Regions from separate parts of the Streptomyces sp. PL-25 genome, predicted to be linked through region 2. Evidence: riboswitches for the same ligand, from Rfam matches in the RefSeq annotation. Region 2 holds a riboswitch; the other holds the start of a gene.
The links. A riboswitch is a leader RNA that binds a small molecule or an ion and turns the genes downstream of it on or off. The one in region 2 is predicted to bind cobalamin.
Positions count from the first base shown of each region.

Region 1: another riboswitch for cobalamin. It lies ahead of R4Z62_RS26345 (CoA-acylating methylmalonate-semialdehyde dehydrogenase); the one in region 2 lies ahead of R4Z62_RS29850 (NAD(P)-dependent oxidoreductase).

Region 1 is NZ_CP136997.1:5,891,966-5,899,246, forward strand. Features, by position in the region: gene R4Z62_RS26340 (DUF4430 domain-containing protein) at 136-669, shown strand; cobalamin riboswitch at 806-979, shown strand; gene R4Z62_RS26345 (CoA-acylating methylmalonate-semialdehyde dehydrogenase) at 1,223-2,746, shown strand; gene R4Z62_RS26350 (acyl-CoA dehydrogenase family protein) at 2,753-3,901, shown strand; gene R4Z62_RS26355 (enoyl-CoA hydratase/isomerase family protein) at 3,898-4,974, shown strand; gene mmsB (3-hydroxyisobutyrate dehydrogenase) at 4,971-5,891, shown strand; gene R4Z62_RS26365 (enoyl-CoA hydratase) at 5,888-6,688, shown strand; gene R4Z62_RS26370 (CbtB domain-containing protein) at 6,961-7,182, shown strand; gene R4Z62_RS26375 (CbtA family protein) at 7,204-7,281, shown strand, end outside.
Region 2 is NZ_CP136997.1:6,698,972-6,706,252, forward strand. Features, by position in the region: gene aceA (isocitrate lyase) at 1-510, opposite strand, end outside; gene R4Z62_RS29840 (short-chain fatty acyl-CoA regulator family protein) at 965-2,377, shown strand; gene R4Z62_RS29845 (TOPRIM nucleotidyl transferase/hydrolase domain-containing protein) at 2,508-3,128, shown strand; adenosylcobalamin (AdoCbl) riboswitch at 3,230-3,374, shown strand; gene R4Z62_RS29850 (NAD(P)-dependent oxidoreductase) at 3,648-4,625, shown strand; gene cimA (citramalate synthase) at 4,669-6,420, shown strand; gene R4Z62_RS29860 (PP2C family protein-serine/threonine phosphatase) at 6,764-7,281, shown strand, end outside.

The sequences.
Region 1 (7,281 bases), 810 kb from region 2:
GGGCGCGCCGTGAACCGCTTCCCCTGTCATGGTCTGCAGCGCGAAGCCGAGAGTCTCGCCCGAGGCGGCGGCGGTGTCCGCTCCGTCCGCTCGGCGACGGGGCTGCGGGCCGCCCACACCAGGAAGGCTCCCGCCGTGCGACACACCTCCGGCACCTCAGCCGTCTCCCGTACCTCCCTGCGCCGTACGCTCATCGCCTCCGTCGCCCTCGGCGTGGCCCTGGCCGCCGCGCCGGCCACCGCCCAGGCCCACGGCGTACCGGGCACGCACGCCGTGCACGGCACGAACACCCCGGTCAGGGTGACGCTGACCGTGCAGGGCCCCGACGGGCCGCTGTTCCACGGGAAGGTCTGGACGCGCGGCCACGACGTCACCACGGCGACGGGCGGTACGCACAGATGCGACGGGACGAACGGGAGCGCCCACGCCTCCGCCGTGCCGACGCCCACCGCCGCCCTCGACGACGCCGCCCGCAAGCGGCACTTCGGCTGGGACGGTGCCTGGTACGCGTCGTTCGACGACTACGCGGTCGACAGCATCAAGAACGTCAGCGGCGGCGGCTCGGCGTACTGGAACATCTCCGTCAACGGCACGCCCACCCCGGTGGGCGGCTGCCAGTTCGAGCTGAACGCCGGGGACACGGTGGCGTTCACCTGGACGGCCTTCTGACGGCCGCCCGCCGCCCGGCGGCCGGGGGAGCGCCGCTCCTCCGGCCGGTCCGGCGCCCCGGCGGGGGTCCGCTTCGGCGGGAATCCGGTACGGCTCCACCCGTGGCACTGGATTTACTAGGACGTCCAACTATATTCTAGGGACGTAGGCCCGCGGTGCAGGGAAGCCGGTGTGATTCCGGCACGGTCCCGCCACTGTGACCGGGGAGTACGCCGTCGAGCAGGACGCCACTGACGAGCTGGATGTCGGGAAGGCGGACGGCGCGCGCTGATCCGGGAGTCAGGATACCGGCCGTGGGATGTTCCGTGTGGTCCACGAGGATGGAGCTGACACGCATGGCACCGGTGCGTTTCCACGATCCCGGCGAGCTGCGCCGCGGGAGTTCCCCGCATTCCGCCACCGGCCTCACCCGCCCCGGCCCGACGGCCTGACGGTCCGGCGTCCTCAGCGTTCCGCGCCGACCGCCCTCGCGCACGCCCGCGTCCATGAGCGGGCCGTGCGCCGGTCGCGCGCGCCGTCCTGGATCACCCCCACCTGACGAGAGCAGGCACCCATGATCCGTCCGAACCACCCCGCCGGTGTACGGGAACTGACCCACTTCATCGGCGGCGAGAACGTCCCGGGCACCTCGGGGGCCCAGGGCGACGTGTACGACCCCAACACCGGAGAGGTCCAGGCCCGGGTACCGCTGGCGGACCGGGCCGAGACCGAGGCGGCGGTCACCGTCGCCGCCGAGGCGCAGCGCGCCTGGGGCGAGTGGAACCCGCAGCGCCGCGCCCGGGTCATGCTGCGCTTCCTCCAGCTCGTCGAGCAGGAGAAGGACGACCTGGCCCGGCTGCTCTCCGCCGAGCACGGCAAGACCGTCGCCGACGCGCACGGCGACCTCCAGCGCGGCCTGGAGGTCGTCGAGTTCGCCGCCGGGATCCCGCACCTGCTCAAGGGCGAGTTCACCGACAACGCGGGCACCGGCATCGATGTGCACTCGCTGCGCTCGCCGCTCGGTGTGGTCGCCGGCATCACCCCGTTCAACTTCCCCGCCATGATCCCGCTCTGGAAGGCCGCCCCCGCCCTGGCCTGCGGAAACGCCTATGTCCTCAAGCCGTCCGAGCGGGCACCCTCGGTGCCGCTGCGGCTCGCCGAACTCTTCCTGGAGGCGGGCCTGCCGCCGGGCGTCCTCAATGTCGTCAACGGCGCGCGGGAAGCCGTCGACACCCTGCTGGAGGATCCCCGCGTGGCCGCCCTCGGCTTCGTCGGCTCCACCCCGGTCGCCGCGCACGTCTATGCCGCCGCCGCCGCCCACGGCAAGCGCGCCCAGTGCTTCGGCGGCGCCAAGAACCACATGATCGTGATGCCGGACGCCGACCTCGACCAGGCCGTGGAGGCGCTGGTCGGTGCCGGGTACGGCTCGGCGGGCGAGCGCTGCATGGCCATCTCGGTCGCCGTGCCGGTCGGCGAGGAGACCGCCGACGCCCTGGTCGCCCGGCTCAAGGAGCGCATCGGCACGCTGCGCATCGGCCGCAGCGACGACCCGGAGGCCGACTTCGGCCCGCTGGTCGCCCGGGACGCGGTGGAGCGCGTACGGTCCTACGTCGACCTCGGAGTGGAGGAGGGCGCCGAACTCGTCGTGGACGGACGCGACTTCGTGCTCCCCGGGCACGAGAACGGCTTCTTCGCCGGGGCCTCCCTCTTCGACCGGGTCACCCCCGACATGCGCATCCACCAGGAGGAGATCTTCGGTCCCGTCCTGTCCGTGGTCCGCGCGGCCGACTACGAGGAGGCGTTGCGCCTGCCCAGCGAGCACGCCTTCGGCAACGGCGTGGCGATCTTCACCCGGGACGGAGACACCGCCCGCGACTTCACCCGGCGGGTGGACACCGGCATGGTCGGCGTCAACGTGCCCATCCCGGTCCCGGTCGCCTACCACACCTTCGGTGGCTGGAAGCGGTCCGGCTTCGGCGACCTCAACCAGCACGGACCGGACGCCGTCCGCTTCTACACCCGTACCAAGACCGTCACGTCCCGCTGGCCCGCCGGGCTGCGCGAGGGCGCGAGCTTCACCATTCCCACGATGGGCTGAGCGACCATGACCCACACCCTGCTCACCGAGGACCAGCAGGCCCTCGTGGAGACCACCCTCGACTTCGCCCAGGACCACCTGGCACCGCACGCCCTGGACTGGGACCGCGACAAGCACTTCCCGGTCGACGTCCTGCGCAAGGCGGCCGGGCTCGGCCTCGGCGGCGTCTACGTCCGCGAGGAGTCCGGCGGCTCCGGCCTCGGCCGGGCCGACGGCGTCCTCGTCTTCGAGACCCTCGCCTCCGGCTGCCCCGCCATCGCCGGATACCTCTCCATCCACAACATGGTCGCCTGGATGATCGACCGCTACGGCGACCCGGCCCAGCGCGAGCGGTGGCTGCCCCGGCTGTGCGCCATGGACGACCTGGCCAGCTACTGCCTGACCGAACCCGGCGCGGGCTCCGACGCGGCCGCCCTCACCAGCCGGGCCGTCCGCGACGGCGGCACCTATGTGCTCAGCGGCGTCAAGCAGTTCATCTCCGGCGCGGGCGCCTCCCAGCTGTACGTCGTGATGGCCCGCACCGGCGGCACCGGAGCGGACGGCGTCTCCGCCTTCGTCGTCGACAAGGACGACGCCGGGGTGGGCTTCGGCCCCAACGAACGCAAGATGGGCTGGAACGCCCAGCCCACCCGCCAGGTGATCCTGGACGGCGTACGGCTGCCCGCCGACCGGCTGCTGGGCCGCGAGGGCGACGGCTTCCGCATCGCCATGAACGGCCTGAACGGCGGCCGGCTCGGCATCGCCGCCTGCTCGCTCGGCGGCGCCCGCAGCGCCCTGGACCGCAGCCTCGCCCACCTCGCCGACCGGGAGGCGTTCGGGCAGCGGCTGCTCGACGCGCAGGCGCTGCGCTTCCGGCTGGCCGACATGGCGACCGAACTCGCCGCCGCCCGCGCCCTGGTGCAGCAGGCCGCCCGCGCCCTGGACGCCGGCGACCCGCAGGCGCCGTACCTGTGCGCGATGGCCAAGCGGTTCGCCACCGACACCGGGTACACGGTCGCCGACCGCGCGCTCCAGCTGCACGGCGGCTACGGCTACCTCAGCGAGTACGGCATCGAGAAGATCGTCCGTGACCTGCGCGTCCACCAGATCCTGGAAGGAACCAACGAGATCATGCGCGTCATCGTGGCCCGCGGCCTGACGGAGGCGTTCCGGTGACCGGCACCGAGGACCCCGTCCTCCTGCGCACCGACGGCCGGGCCGCCCACATCGTCCTCAACCGGCCCCGGGCCCTCAACGCCCTCACCCACGAGATGGTCCGCCGCATCGACGCGGCCCTCACCGCCTGGGAGCACGACCCGGAGGTGGCCACCGTCGTCATCAGCGGCGCGGGCGAGCGCGGCCTGTGCGCGGGCGGCGACATCCGGGCCATCCACGACGACGCCAAGACCGGCGACGGCACCGCGGCGGCCGCGTTCTGGCGCGACGAGTACCGCCTCAATGCCCGGATCGCCCGCTACCCCAAGCCGTACGTCGCCGTCATGGACGGCATCGTGATGGGCGGCGGCGTCGGCGTCTCCGCCCACGGCAGCGTCCGCGTCGTCACCGAACGCGCGCGCGTCGCCATGCCCGAGACCGGCATCGGCTTCGTCCCCGACGTCGGCGGCACCTATCTGCTGAGCCTCGCCCCCGGTGAACTGGGCACCCATCTGGCGCTGACCGGCGCGCAGACCGGCGCCGGGGACGCCCTGCTGTGCGGGCTCGCCGACCACCATGTGCCCGCCGCCGCGCTCGGCGCCTTCACCGCCGACCTCGCCGTGCTGTCCGTGCACGACGCGCTCGCCCGGCATGTGCAGTCGCCGCCGCCGGGCGCACTCGCCGGGCAGCGGGAGTGGATCGACGCCTGCTACGCGGCCGACACCGTGGAGGAGATCCTGGACCGCCTCCTCGGCCGCGGCGAGCCCGCCGCGAAGGAGGCGGCCGAGACCCTGCTCACCAAGTCGCCCACCGCGCTGAAGGTCACCCTCGCCGCGCTGCGCCGCGCCCGGCACCTGGGCCCGCTGGAGGCGGTCCTCGACCAGGAGTACCGCGTCTCCTGCGCCGCGCTCGCCGCCCCCGACCTGGTCGAGGGCGTCCGCGCCCAGGTCATCGACAAGGACCGCAGGCCCCGCTGGTCGCCCGGCACCCTCGCCGAGGTCAGCGCGGCCGACGTGGACCGCTTCTTCGCCCCGCTCGGCGACCGCGAACTGGGGCTCGCCGGATCCGACAGCACCGTGGAGGTGGCCTGGTGAGCCTGACCGTCGCGTTCATCGGACTCGGGCACATGGGCGCGCCCATGGCCGCCAGCCTGGTCAGGGCCGGGCATCGGGTACGGGGCCACGACCTGGTGCCCGAGGCCCTGGAGGGCGCCGTCCGCGCGGGTGTCGAGCCCGCCGCCGACGCCGCCTCGGCGGTCGCGGACGCCGACGTCGTCGTCTCCATGCTGCCCGCCGGACGGCACGTCCTCGGCCTGTACGGCACCGTCCTGGCGGCGGCCCGGCCCGGCACCCTCTTCGTCGACTGCTCCACCATCGACGTCACCGACGCCCGTACGGCCCACGAGCGGGCCGCCGCCGCCGGGATGCGGTCGCTGGACGCCCCTGTCTCCGGCGGGGTGGTCGGCGCCGAGGCCGGCACGCTCACCTTCATGGCGGGCGGCGGCGAGGCGGAGTTCGCCGAGGCCCGGCCGCTGCTGGAGGCCATGGGCAAGAAGGCCGTCCACTGCGGCGGCGCGGGAGCCGGGCAGGCGGCCAAGATCTGCAACAACATGATCCTCGGCGTCTCCATGATCGCCGTCAGCGAGGCGTTCGTGCTCGGCGAGCGCCTGGGCCTGTCCCACCAGGCCCTCTACGACGTGGCGTCCACGGCGTCCGGGCAGTGCTGGGCGCTCAGCGTCAACTGCCCGGTCCCCGGCCCGGTCCCGGGCAGCCCCGCCAACCGCGACTACCGGCCGGGCTTCGCCGCCTCCCTCATGGCCAAGGACCTCGGACTCGCCGCGCGGGCCGCCCGCGACAGCGGGGTGGACACCGGACTGGGCCTCGCGGCAGCCCGGTTGTACGAGGAGTACGCCGAACACGTCGGCGCCACCGAGGACTTCTCCGGCATCGTCCGCACCATCCGGGACCGCGGCACCCGGCAAGAACGAGAAGGGGAAGGGGAGAAGCGATGAGCACGCGGAACGGCACCGGGCTTCCCGCGTACGAGACCATCCTCGTCGAACGCAAGGGGCGTACCGCCCTGCTCACCCTCAACCGGCCCGAGGCCCTCAACGCCCTGAATCTGACGGTCATGCGCGAGGTGGTGGCCGCGACCGAGGCGCTGGACCGGGACCCGGAGTGCGGCTGCGTCGTCATCACCGGCTCGGCGAAGGCGTTTGCGGCGGGCGCCGACATCAAGGAGATGCGGCCCCAGGGGTATCTGGACATGTACCTCAGCGACTGGTTCGCGGCCTGGGACCGGCTCGGGCAGCTGCGCACCCCGACGGTGGCCGCCGTCGCGGGCTACGCCCTGGGCGGCGGCTGCGAGCTGGCCATGCTCTGCGACATCCTGCTCGCCGCCGACACCGCCGTCTTCGGGCAGCCCGAGATCAAGCTCGGGGTGATCCCCGGCATCGGCGGCTCCCAGCGGCTGACCCGCGCGGTGGGCAAGGCCAAGGCCATGGAGCTGTGCCTGACCGGGCGCACCATGGACGCGGCGGAGGCCGAGCGGGCCGGACTGGTCTCCCGGGTGGTGCCCGCCGACGATCTGCTCGGCGAGGCGCTGGCCGTCGCCGAGACCGTCGCGGGCATGTCGCTGCCGGTGGCGATGATGGCGAAGGAGGCCGTCGGACGGGCCTTCGAGACGACGCTCGCCGAAGGCGTCCGCTTCGAACGACGGCTCTTCCACGCGGTGTTCGCGACCGAGGACCAGAAGGAGGGCATGGGCGCCTTCGTCGAGCGCAGAGCGCCCGAGTTCCGCCACCGCTGAGCGGCGGCCCGCATGCCGCCGCGCCCGGTCCGCCCTGCTGGGAGGGGAGATCACGTTCGGGGATCACCTCCCGGAGGCGGTCTTGGCCGGGGCGGCGGCACGCGGTACCGTCTGTTCGATATCGACGACGGCGAGACGGAAGCCGGTGGGAAACCGGCACGGTCGCGCCACTGTGTGCGACGGCTCCCCGGAGCCGCTCGCGAGTCAGACCCGTGGCCGTCGTCCAGCGCACCACCGAGATGGGACGCGAACTCCCAGAGGAGGCCCCTGCCATGGCGCAGCATGTCGCCCAGCCGACCGCCGACGCACCTGTCCTGCCCGCGAAGCTGCCGCTGAAGGCGATAGCTCCCTGGGCGGTCTTCTTCGGCATCCTGATGCTGATCCTGCTCTACTTCGTCGGCGCCGAGCAGGGCGCCACCTCCGTGTTCAGCGGCACGGACGTCCACGAGTGGGTGCACGACGCCCGCCACCTGCTCGGCTTCCCCTGCCACTGACGCGAGGGGCGCCGCACACTCATGAACTCCGCAACTGTGCGAAACCTCCTCGTCCGCGGCATGCTCGCGGGCCTGGCGGCGGGCGTGCTCGCGCTGGTC
Region 2 (7,281 bases):
CATCGCCTTGGTCAGTTCGAAGGCGTTCAGCGGGCCGCCGAAGCCGGCCTCCGCGTCGGCGACCACCGGCGCCAGCCAGTCGGTGGTGTCGCCCGCGTCCTCGGCGGTGGCGATCTGGTCGGCGCGCAGCAGCGCGTTGTTGATCCGGCGCACCACCTGGGGCACGGAGTTGGCCGGGTACAGACTCTGGTCCGGGTAGGTGTGACCGGCCTGGTTGGCGTCGGCGGCGACCTGCCAGCCGGACAGGTAGACCGCCTGGAGGCCCGCCTTGACCTGCTGGACGGCCTGGCCGCCGGTGAGCGCGCCGAGCGCGTGCACGTAGTCGAGTTCGTGCAGCTGCCGCCAGAGCCGCTCGGCGCCGCGCCGGGCCAGGGTGTGCTCCTCGCGGACGCTGCCGGAGAGGCGGACCACGTCCTCGGCGCCGTAGGTGCGCTCGACGCCCTGCCAGCGCGGGTCGGTGGCCCAGCGCCGCGCGAGTTCCGCGGCCGCCTGTGTGTTCGGCTCGGTCATGTCTGTCACCGTCTCCTCGGTTGGCCGCGGTCGTCGTCGCGGGCGCCGGCCGGCGGTCGATCCGTCCGCCGTCTGCCACGGCTGCGAATCCACCGGCCGCTCTGGCTGTCATGGCACTGCGTGTCTTGAAAAGCGCGTTCACACCCGTTCAACGGGGTGCGGCCCGCCGCCACCGGTGGTGGGCGCACGTGAGCAACGTTGCCGGTCCAGGGCGCCACCGGTGTCAGGATCTCCGACGTCAGGGCGGTGAATCGGACCCCGCTCCCCGGTGGTGCCGGCCCGTTCCGGCGAGCCGCACTACGACTCTGGCACTGGCACTGAGTGCCATCAACCGTGGACGGCTGCCAAGTTCTGCGTATCTTTCCCTCGCTTTTTGCCAAGGTTGCGAAGGCCGCGCACGGCGCCGGTCCGCCTAGGCTGAGCGGGACGCGCCGTCGGCCCGGAGGAGTGAGCGGTGAGCAGGACGTACGCGGGTGCCCGGCTGCGGCGGCTGCGCGAGGACCGCCGGATGAGCCAGGCCGAACTGGCCCGGGTGCTGTGCATCTCGCCCAGCTATCTGAACCAGATGGAGCACGACTCCCGCCCGCTCACCGTGCCCGTGCTGCTCCGGCTGACCGAGACCTTCGGCATCGACCCGGGCTTCTTCTCCGAGCGCGACACCACCCGGCTGGTGGCCGACCTGCGCGAGGCGCTGGCCGGGGAGATCGCCGAGTCCCGGGTCACCGCGGCCGATCTCGCCGACCTGGCCTCCCGGACGCCCGCCGTGGCCCGGGTGCTGCTGGACCTCGGCCGCCGCAACCAGGAGCTGTCCGAGCGGCTGGCCGGTGCCACCGACGGCCGGGACGGCGCGCGCACCCCCGCCTCCTCACCGCACGAGGAGGTACGGGACTTCTTCTACCGGCGACGCAACTACCTGCACGGCACCGACCTCGCCGCCGAGGACCTGGCCGCGCGGATCGGGGTCCGGCCGGGCGAGACGACCGCCGCCCTCACCACCCGGCTCGCCGCCTCCCACGGCGTCCACCTGGCCGCCGAGACCGGCGACCGGCTGCACCACTACGACGAGACCACCCGCACCCTGCACCTGTCCCCGCGGCTGCGCCCCGGCCGCCGCGCCTTCCGCATGGCCACCCAGCTCGCCCTGCTGGAACACGGCGACGACTTCGGGCGGCTGGCCGCCGAGGACTTCGCACCCGGCACCCCGGCCCACGGCCTGACCCGCATCGGCATCGCCCACTACTTCGCCGCCGCGCTGATCCTCCCGTACACCTCGTTCCACGCGGCGGCGGAGGAGGCCCGCTACGACATCGAACGCCTCACCGACCACTACGGAGTGGGCTACGAGACCGTCTGCCACCGGCTGAGCACCCTCCAGCGCCCCCGGCTGCTCGGCGTCCCCTTCTCCTTCGTCCGCGTCGACCGGGCCGGCAACATGTCCAAGCGCCAGTCGGCCACCGACTTCCACTTCTCCCGGGCCGGCGGCACCTGCCCGCTGTGGAACGTGTACGAGGCGTTCGCCGTGCCCGGCCGCATCCATGTGCAGATCGCCGCCATGCCCGACGGGCGCCGCTACCTGTGGACCGCCCGCGCCGTCACCCGGCACCGCGGCGGCTGGGGCGAGCCCGGCCGGGTCTACGCCATCGGCCTGGGCTGCGAGATCCGCCACGCCCACCGCCTCGTCTACTCGGAGGGCCTGGACCTCGACAACGCCGCGGCGGCCACCCCCATCGGCATGGGCTGCCGCGTCTGCGAACGCCTCGACTGCTCGCAGCGGGCCGCGCCACCGCTCGGCCGCCCGCTGCTCATCGACCACCACAGCAGCACCTTCGTGCCCTACCCGGTCACGGGCGCCGGGCCGCTCACCTAGGGCCTCTCGTCCGGATCATGCCGGGCTCGCGTGCCCTGGTGCCTCATCCGGCCTGATCCGAACGAAAGACCCTGGGCCGGGAGCGGAAAAACCCTGGCACGGTGGTGCGACCGGGGCGGAGACTCCTCCCATGGCTGACATGGGCGCGTTCCGGGAGGCGGTCCTCGCGCACGGGACGTCGGGCGGCCCCGGCGGTCCCGTGCGCGAACTGGCCGCACTGCTGCCCGTACGGACCGCCGTCCTGCTCGAAGGGCCGAGCGACGCGGCGGCGGTCGACGCGCTGGCCGCCCGGCACGGCCGGGACCTGGCGGCCGAGGGCGTCTGCGTGCTGCCGATGGGCGGTGTCACCAACGTCGGGCGCTTCACCCGCCTCCTCGGCCCCGCCGGCCTCGGCCTGCGCCTCACCGGACTGTGCGACGAGGGGGAGCGCCGCTACTACGCCCGCGCCCTCGCCGCGGCAGGCACGGCACCGGGCGCGTACTTCGTGTGCGCGGCGGACCTGGAGGACGAACTCGTCCGCGCCCTGGGCGTCGCCCGCGTCGAGGAACTGATCCGGGACGAGGGCGACCTGCGCGCCCTGCGGACCTTCGAGAACCAGCCCGCGCAGCGCGAGCGCACCGCGCACCAGCGGATGCGGCGCTTCCTCGGCACCAAGAAGGGCCGCAAGATCCACTACGGCCGGGTCCTCGTGGAGGCCCTCGACCCGGGACACGTACCGGCGCCGCTCGCCGCCCTGCTCGCCCGAGTGTGAGCGCCGGGCGGCGCTCCGTCCGACCCCTCGTGAATCCCCGTACCGAATAGGGGGTTCGCGGCGGCCATAGGGGGGTCCGGGGAACGGGGCCCGCTGCTATACATGAATCACCAGTGCCTGCGAAGCGGGGAAGCCGGTGAGAATCCGGCACGGTCCCGCCACTGTGACCGGGGAGAAATCCCCGGAAGTCAGATTGCCGCCCGCAGGTGTCACGACGAGGCCCACGAGGATGGTGCTGATGCGTTACGGGAATCTCCCGCATGCCGAGACAGGGCGCCGCACGCTTTCGGCGCCGGTTTTCTCCATCCTCGCCTAGCTCCGTCGGGGGCATGTTCCGGCGTGCCCGCGCGCACGCGTTCCACGGTGACCGCACGCGAACCGACCGCCCCGGCGGCCGATTCCGCGGCCGTCCTGTGCCGCGTGGCCCGCGCACCGCCCCTTCGACACCGCCGATTCCGCGTGCGTGAGCATCCGGGGATGGGAAGAGAAGAAGTGACAAAGATCGTTCTCTGGCGTCCGATGTACGATTCCTCGGGCGCCGACAGACTGCGCGGCCTCGGTGCCGAAGTCGTCGTCGTGGATTCCTCCGAGGAATCCGAGGTGATGGCGGCGGTGGCCGACGCCGATGCGCTCTGGGTGCGCTATCCCGAGAAAGTCAGCCGCCGGATACTCGCGGCGGCACCCCGGCTCACCGTCGTCTCCACCTCCGGATTCGGCACCGACAACGTCGACATCGAGGCGGCCACCGAATTCGGGATCCTCGTCGTCAACCAGCTCGGTTTCGGCCGGATCCCGGTCAGCGAACACATCGTCATGCTGATCCTGGCCACACTCAAACAGCTCCACTGGGCCGACCCGGCCACCCGCGACGGCTCCGCCTGGCGGCAGCGCAGCGACCTCAGCCTCCACGAACTGCACGGCAAGACGGTGGGCGTCGTCGGACTCGGCTACGTCGGCGCCGAGACCGCCCGAAAGCTGACCGCCGGTTTCGGCGCGGACGTACTCGCCTACGACCCGTACGCCGATCCCCGCATCGCCCATCTGGTCGGCGCCGAACTCGTCACCTCCCTCGACGAGTTGCTGTCCCGGTCCACGATCCTCGCGCTCGCGCCCGCCCTGACCGCGACCTCGCGGCAGATGATCGGCGCCGACCAGCTCGCCCGGCTGCCGCGCGGCTCCTTCGTCGTCAACTGCTCCCGCGGCGGCGTCCTCGACACCGAGGCGCTGGTCGCCGCGCTGGAGAGCGGCCACATCGCGGCGGCCGGACTCGACGTCGTCGAACCGGAGCCGCTGCCCGCCGGGCACCCGCTGCTCAGCCACCCGCGCGTCATCCTCACCCCGCACACCGCCGGACTGACCGCCGAGACCATCGTGCGGATGACCGACTCCGCGGTCACCCAGCTCGGGACGGCGCTGCGCGGCGACCTCCCCGCCGCCCCGGTCAACCGCGCCGCCTGGGACGGCGACCGGTCGCGCCGCAGGACCGTGCTCCCGTAGACCGCCGCGCACGGACCCAGGAACTCCCCAGGAAGGACGCCCAGTGGCTCACACACGCACCACACCGGCAGACACCCCCCTCGGCGACGGTTTCCACCTGTACGACACCACCCTCCGCGACGGCGCGCAGCGCGAGGGGATCTCCTACTCCGTCGCGGAGAAGCTCACCACCGCCCGCACCCTGGACGCCCTGGGCGTCGGCTTCATCGAGGGCGGCTGGCCGGGCGCGCTGCCCAAGGACACCGCGTTCTTCGCCCGCGCGGCGGACGAACTGCACCTGGAACACGCCGCGTTGGTCGCCTTCGGCAGCACCCGCAAACCCGGCCGCAGCGCGGAGCGGGATCCGCAGGTACAGGCCCTGCTCCACTCCCGGGCCCCGGTGATCACCCTGGTCGCCAAGTCCGACCGGCGCCACATCGAACGGGCGCTGCGCACGGACGTGGCGGAGAACTGCGCGATGGTACGGGACACCGTGCGCCTCCTGGTGGCCGAGGGCCGCCGGGTCTTCCTCGACGCCGAGCACTTCTTCGACGGCTACGCCGCCGACCCCGCCACCGCGCTGCGAGTGCTGGACGCCGCCATGGGCGCGGGCGCCGACGTCGCCGTCCTGTGCGACACCAACGGCGGCCAGCTCCCCGGCCGGCTCGCCGAGACCGTCGGCGAGGTCGCCGCCCGCACCGGGTTCCGTATCGGCATCCACTGCCAGGACGACACCGGGTGCGCCGTGGCCAACACCATCGCCGCCGTGGAGGCGGGCGCCACCCACGTCCAGTGCACCGCCAACGGCTACGGCGAACGGGCGGGCAACGCCGACCTGTTCGCGGTCATCGGCAACCTCACCACCAAGCTCGGCATGCCGGTGGTGCCGCGCACCCGGCTCGGCGACCTGACCCGCACCGCCCACGCCCTCGCCGAGACCGCGCACATCAGCCCCGACCGGCACCAGCCCTACGTCGGCGCGGCGGCCTTCGCCCACAAGGCGGGCCTGCACGCCAGCGCGATCAAGGTGGACCCCGCGCTCTACCACCACATCGACCCGGACGTCGTGGGCAACGGCACCCGCATCCTGGTGAGCGAGATGGCCGGGCGCACCAGCCTGGAACTCAAGTGCCTGGAACTCGGCTTCGGACTCGACGACCTGGAAGCCCTCTCCCGGGCGGTCGCCCGGATCAAGCGCCTGGAGGCGGGCGGCTGGTCCTTCGAGGCGGCGGACGCCTCCCTGGAACTGCTCCTGCACGACGAACTGACGGCCGGTGAGCCCGGCGGCCAGGGCGGGCCGGGACGCCCGTTCCCGCCCTTCACCCCCCTGTCGTACCAGGTCGTGGAGCGCCGCGCCCCGGACGGCGCGGTCGTCTCCGAGGCGACGGTCCGGCTGAGCCTCCCGGACCCGGACGGCACCCCCGACACCCCCGACACCCCCAGCACCGCCCCGGCGACCGGCCGGAGCACCCGGGAGGCCACCGCCACCGCCGAGGGCAACGGCCCCCTCGAAGCGCTCGACGCGGCCCTGCGCCGGGCCCTCGCCCCGCACCTGCCGTGGCTCGACGAGGTCCGCCTCGCCGACCACAGCGTCCGCGTCCTGGACGCGGTGGCCGAGCGCTCCGCGGACGGTTCCGCGGACGGCACCGCGCTGACCCGCGTCCTCGTCGTCTCCCGCGACGCCCAACGGGAGTGGACCACGACCGGCGTACACGCCAGTGTCGTCGTCGCCGCCATGCGGGCCCTGACCGACGCCCTCGCCCACAAGGCACTGCGGGCCGCCGGACGGCCCCGGGCGAGCGTCCCGGCCTCCTGACCGCCGACGCGCCTGCGCACCTCCCCACGCGGTCACCGCTACTCCTCCGGACCCCGTCACCGCCCCTGCTCCGGCCCCCTCCCGGCCCCGCCGTGTCCCCGCGCGCGGACACGGCGGCCGGGGCGCCGGACGGCGCCCCGGCGCCCGACCGCCCGCGCCGCACCCCGAAGAGGGGGCCGATAGGGTGTCCCCGCGCGGCGTGCGGGCCCGTCGCCGGGCGGTGCGAGCAGGTCCGCGGTTCAGATGTCGGAGTCGGCCCGCGCGACGGGCCGGACCACGGCCGGGCGCGAGCGGCGCCCGGAGCGGACTGCGGGCGGCGGACGGCGGAGGCGGGACAGCGGTGATGGCGGACGACCGGAACGGGCCACGGGACGGGCACGAGGAGCCGCGGACAGGCGACGCGGCGGGGGAGGACCCGTACGCCTCACTGCTCGACCTGCCGCTCAGCTCCGACCTGAACCGCATCGGCGAGCAACTGCGCGCCCTGGCCCGTGCCCAGAGCACCCTTCAGGAACTCCTCCAGGCGGTCGTCGACATCACCGGGGACCTGGACCTGCCCAGGGTGCTGCGCCGTATCGTGCGCACCGCCATGGACCTGGTCGGCGCGCGCTACGGCGCCATGGGCGTCCTCGACGAGGAGGGGCGGCTGCTGGACGAGTTCATCCCGCTCGGCCTGAGCGCGCAGGAACTCGCGGACCTGAAGGGCGTGGAGCTGCCCAGGGGCCGGGGGCTGCTGGGCCACCTGATCCACCACCCCGAGCCGCTGCGGGTGCGCGACATCTCCCGGCATCCGGAGTCCGCCGGGTTCCCGCCCGGCCACCCGCCGATGAACACCCTGCTCGGCGTGGCCATCAGCGTGCG